DNA from 2 places in the Blautia wexlerae DSM 19850 genome. Region 2 is predicted to be linked to the other one. Evidence: riboswitches for the same ligand, from Rfam matches in the RefSeq annotation. Region 2 holds a riboswitch; the other holds the start of a gene.
The links. A riboswitch is a leader RNA that binds a small molecule or an ion and turns the genes downstream of it on or off. The one in region 2 is predicted to bind ZMP and ZTP.
Positions count from the first base shown of each region.

Region 1: another riboswitch for ZMP and ZTP. It lies ahead of NQ550_RS02045 (formate--tetrahydrofolate ligase); the one in region 2 lies ahead of NQ550_RS05000 (IMP cyclohydrolase).

Region 1 is NZ_CP102267.1:445,076-447,476, forward strand. Features, by position in the region: gene NQ550_RS02045 (formate--tetrahydrofolate ligase) at 1-897, opposite strand, end outside; ZMP/ZTP riboswitch at 1,062-1,147, opposite strand; gene NQ550_RS22365 (hypothetical protein) at 1,318-1,398, opposite strand; gene NQ550_RS22370 (DUF6783 domain-containing protein) at 1,445-1,498, opposite strand; gene NQ550_RS22375 (DUF6783 domain-containing protein) at 1,475-1,567, shown strand; gene NQ550_RS02050 (aminotransferase class I/II-fold pyridoxal phosphate-dependent enzyme) at 2,187-2,401, shown strand, end outside.
Region 2 is NZ_CP102267.1:1,082,920-1,085,320, reverse strand. Features, by position in the region: gene NQ550_RS05005 (phosphoribosylaminoimidazolecarboxamide formyltransferase) at 1-330, opposite strand, end outside; gene NQ550_RS05000 (IMP cyclohydrolase) at 460-1,173, opposite strand; ZMP/ZTP riboswitch at 1,245-1,325, opposite strand; gene NQ550_RS04995 (peptidoglycan recognition protein family protein) at 1,417-2,121, opposite strand; gene guaB (IMP dehydrogenase) at 2,367-2,401, opposite strand, start outside.

The sequences.
Region 1 (2,401 bases), 640 kb from region 2:
ATAATCAGCAAGCTTCATAGCCATCTTTGTAGCTGTTACAGAGTTACATCCATGAGCGATGTTTGCGAATGGTCCGCCATGTACGATTGCAGGAACGTGTTCCAGAGTCTGTACAAGGTTTGGTTTCAGAGCATCTTTTAACAGGGCTGTCATAGCGCCTTCTGCGTGAAGGTCACCTGCTGTTACAGGTTTCTGCTCGGAAACTTTTCCGTATGTATATCCGATGATGATCTTGGATAATCTTTCTTTCAGGTCTTTGATGTCGCTTGCAAGACAGAGAACTGCCATGATTTCAGATGCAACTGTGATGTCGTATCCGTCTTCACGAGGCATACCGTTTGTTCTTCCGCCAAGGCCGTCTACTACGTTACGAAGCTGACGGTCGTTCATATCCACACATCTTCTCCATGTGATCTTACGTGGGTCAATGTTTAATGCGTTGCCCTGGAAGATATGGTTATCGATCATAGCTGCCAGTAAGTTGTTAGCTGCGCCGATTGCATGGAAGTCACCTGTGAAGTGAAGGTTGATGTCTTCCATAGGAACAACCTGTGCATATCCGCCGCCTGCTGCACCGCCTTTAACACCGAATACCGGTCCTAAGGATGGCTCACGAAGAGCTACCATAACACTCTTGCCAAGTCTCTGCATACCATCTGCAAGACCTACAGTAGTAGTAGTTTTACCTTCTCCTGCAGGAGTTGGGTTGATAGCTGTAACGAGGATTAATTTTCCGTCCTTCTTATCGCTTTCTTTCAGAAGATTGTAGTCGATTTTTGCTTTGTATTTTCCGTACTGCTCCAGATATTTGTCGTCAATACCTGCTTTTTCTGCAATCTGAGTAATTGGAAGCATCTCGCATTCCTGTGCAATTTCAATGTCTGATTTGAATCCCATAATTGTTTTTCTCCTTTCGTTTCCGCATAACATGAAAAACTTCTGTTGCTGTTCACTCCGCGATCAGCAACAATTATTAATTGAAAGAAGTATTGGCCGATCTGCCTGGTATTCCTGATTTCTGCCCTGAAAGTTATAAAAAAAGGCCAGTATCTGAATATTTCAAATACTGCCCAGACGGTCGGCTCCCACAAACCTCCGACTCCACGTGGTTTGCACTCCACTCTTTCCGTCAGTACTCGAAGGTTCTTTCAATTGATGAATACAATATATCATTTTGAGAAAAAAATGTCAAGAAAATTTTTGTTGAAACGTCAAAAAATGTGAGTAAACTGGATAAAAGTTGTGCAAATTGATAAGAGAAGAGAATCGTAATCCCTGGTAATGAAAGAAAATACGTTTTCTCAAGGGAAGAAATTGTTAAAAAATAGACACAGTTTTCCCTGATAAATGAAGAAAATATAAAAAGCGGGTAAAGCTAGAGCGTGTCTGAAAAATCATTCCCGCAATCTGCACGCCCCCACTTTGCGGGATATTTCACCCGAATTCAGTTGCCGTAGCCCGCTACGGCGCCCTCATCCGGGCAAAATATCCCACAAATTGTGACGCACATCTTGCAGAAAGCCTTTTTCAGACACGCTCTAGTGCAAAATATGGAAAATGGAATTGACAACAGTTCAGAAGATATGTTATTCTCATCTTTAGTATGAAAAGACACTATCGTTTTCATGCAAATATTTGCTCACATTCAGAGACAGTTTCTGAATGTTAAGCCATACGGACAGGCGGGGCAGTTGCCGGGTGGGAGACACCACATTATTGATTGAGTTAGAAGCTCAAATTTTATAAGTTGATTACTTTATAATAATCAGTGCGTAAGCACACATCATCTTGTGAAACGGTCAATAAGAGCATAGCATATATTTGCCAGCGATTGAAGACGACAGCAGTCATGAATATTTCAGAATACGGGAACAGGCACAGGATACAGACGGATTTATACGGGAAATCCGGTCAGTATATAAAGAGACAGAGCCTGAGAAATTCTATAGATCATGAGAGAAGCAGATGGTGAATGAACTTATCTGCTTCTTTTTTTGTGCAGATATAGCAAATATAAAGGATATGGTTGGAGATAAACGTTTTGCGAGGATGTGTCTCACATGCGTTCGACTTGAATATATAGAGAAATAATTGAATCATTGTGCCGGTTTGAGGCAGTATACAATTGCTGAATGATAGAACTGTATTTGCCGGTACATGACGACAGGAAAAGAGGAACATGTCAAATGGATTATGAAAGACAACAGCATGCGCCCATATATGAAGCACTGGAACGTTTCCGAAAGAAGAGAGTCGTTCCCTTTGATGTGCCGGGACATAAAAGAGGAAGAGGAAATCCGGAGCTTGCACAGTTGCTGGGAGAGAAATGTGTGGGGCTGGATGTTAATTCTATGAAGCCGCTGGACAATCTCTGCCACCCGGTTTCGGTGATCAGAGAAGC
Region 2 (2,401 bases):
ACCGCGAGCTCTTGCATAAGCGCATGCTAATGGTGAAAAATTCTTCCAGTCCATATCATTTACCCAGTAGATCTTTGCCAGAGTCTCTGTAAGAGGAAGTCCTACAGCAGCACCGGCAGGAGATACATGTTTAAAAGATGTAGCTGCAGGAAGTCCTGTTGCTTTCTTCAGATTGGATACCAGCTGCCAGCCATTAAAAGCATCCAGGAAATTGATATATCCCGGTCTTCCGGAAAGGATCTTTACCGGAAGCTCAGATCCGTCTGCCATATAAATTTTTGCAGGTTTCTGATTCGGGTTACAGCCATATTTTAATTCGAATTCTTTCATTATATAAATCCTCCGTATGAACCAAATAAGTATTTTAAAATTAATTCCTGTAAATAATTTCTTACTGCGAAAGCATCGTCTTATGTTCACAATAATCTATGAGCACTATCTGTACTCAGTAAGTGACTATTATTTATTCTTATTAATGATCTTGCTTTCGTACTTACCTGTCTCAATATCAATATATCTTACAAACAGAGATACTTTGTTATCTTCGTTCAGGCTGTTCCAGAGAAGTTCTGCAAACTCATCCATATCATCCGGAATTGCTACCAATTTCGGTTCGCCTTCAAAGCTTGGAAGTGGATTTCCGTCACATTTATAAGTATGGATGAAATGTCCCTCTCCTGCAATGGCATTCTCGTATGCAAATGTGTATCTGTTACATGCATCCGGATTTCCGTTGTTGCTCTTGAGAATTGACATTGCATAGTTGAATTTTCCGTTCTCTACGTGCATAACACCGGAGATACGAGGTGTATAGTTCGGACCGTCCGGCTCGAATTCTCTGCTTCTTAAGGACTGCTCAAAAGTAAGCTGATGATCCATTCCCTCATAAATGGTATCTGTCTGATCTCCGTTAGTTACGATTGTTTTGTTTCCCAGTACACGTACAGGTGCATAGATGATCAGACTCGGATCTGTAAGTTTGGACGGATCAAATGCCTGGGTACGGATTCCCTCACCATCCTCTACAAATACTCTGTTTCTGCTGTTCTCGCTTCTGCCCATGATGAAATAAGCTGTCACTGCTTTCTTACCGTCTGCGGAACGTCCAATCACAATTCCTCTGCCAGGATAGGAATTCTCTTTCAGTTCTTTTTCCAGTGATAACATTTCCATAATTTTTCTCCTTTTCGTTAAAAATAAGGTTAAAAAAAGCCTGGGAAACCTATTTATTCATTGAATAATTTCCAGGCTGCCCAGGCGGTCGGCTCATATACTCGCTGCACTCCCTGTAGGTAATCCTACTTCCGCCAGTCATGCAGGCACTGTTGTGAAAAAAAATCACACGTTGTTATTATAGTACAATACTTCTTTGTAGATTTCAAGGCAAATTTTTTTGTACTGTGCTGAATTTTCGTTTTACTGAACATCCTGCAAACCATAATCAACATCAATCTGCACCGCAATATCCGATTTCATCTGTATCCATGCATCCGGATTCTCCACATAATATTTCGGACAGTTTTTTCCGGTAACATCATAATGCCGGATCACGTTCTCTGATGTAAGCCCAAACCGCACGCACAACCACGCAGAAAGCTTCACTGCCGAATCATAAGTTGCCTCATTAAATTTCCCCGTCTCATCCGGATGACAGCACTCGATGGACAAAGTATCTACATTACGTGAGTTCGTCGCATAGGACATCTCTGACGTAGGAATACACTGCACCACTTCCCCATCCAGCCCCACCACAAAATGACTGCTCACCTTTGTGTCATGAGTAGTCGCCAGATTCTCAAAGTAGTTCCTGTTTGCAATGGCTGTTGCCCCCGGATTTGCAGTATAATGAATGGCAATATACTGTACACTCTCAATGGGAATCTGCGGTCTGGAATATTCATTCGGCGTCAGCAGTTCCACATCTATGTACGGCGCCCCTTCTTTTTGCCATTGTTCCGGTCCGCCTGAAGAATCCGCATTATCTGTTCCTGACTGTTCCGCATCAGAAATCATCGTGTCAGAATTATGTAAAAAGTCCCCAATACTCCATCCATTTTCACTGGCCCGATTTATTATGATCCACCCACTCAGAACTATGATCACGAGCAGCATAAGGCTCATAAGAATTCTCTGATTTCTCTGCCTTACTCTGCTGCTCTTTCGTCTTTTCGACCTGCTGTTTTTCTTTTTTACTGCAGTTTTCCCTGTTCTGGTATCTGTTTTTTTCTTTTTGTTTATATGCTTTTGCATTTTTACCTTCTCTTACGGGATTTTACTCCCTGCAAAAATACCCCGGCCGGCATGCCTGGAAATCTTATTTCTTTCCATCAGCAGCCAGCCGGGGCATATATTACACCTGAAATTTATTATTTGTCATCTACGCTATAGTTCGGAGCTTCTT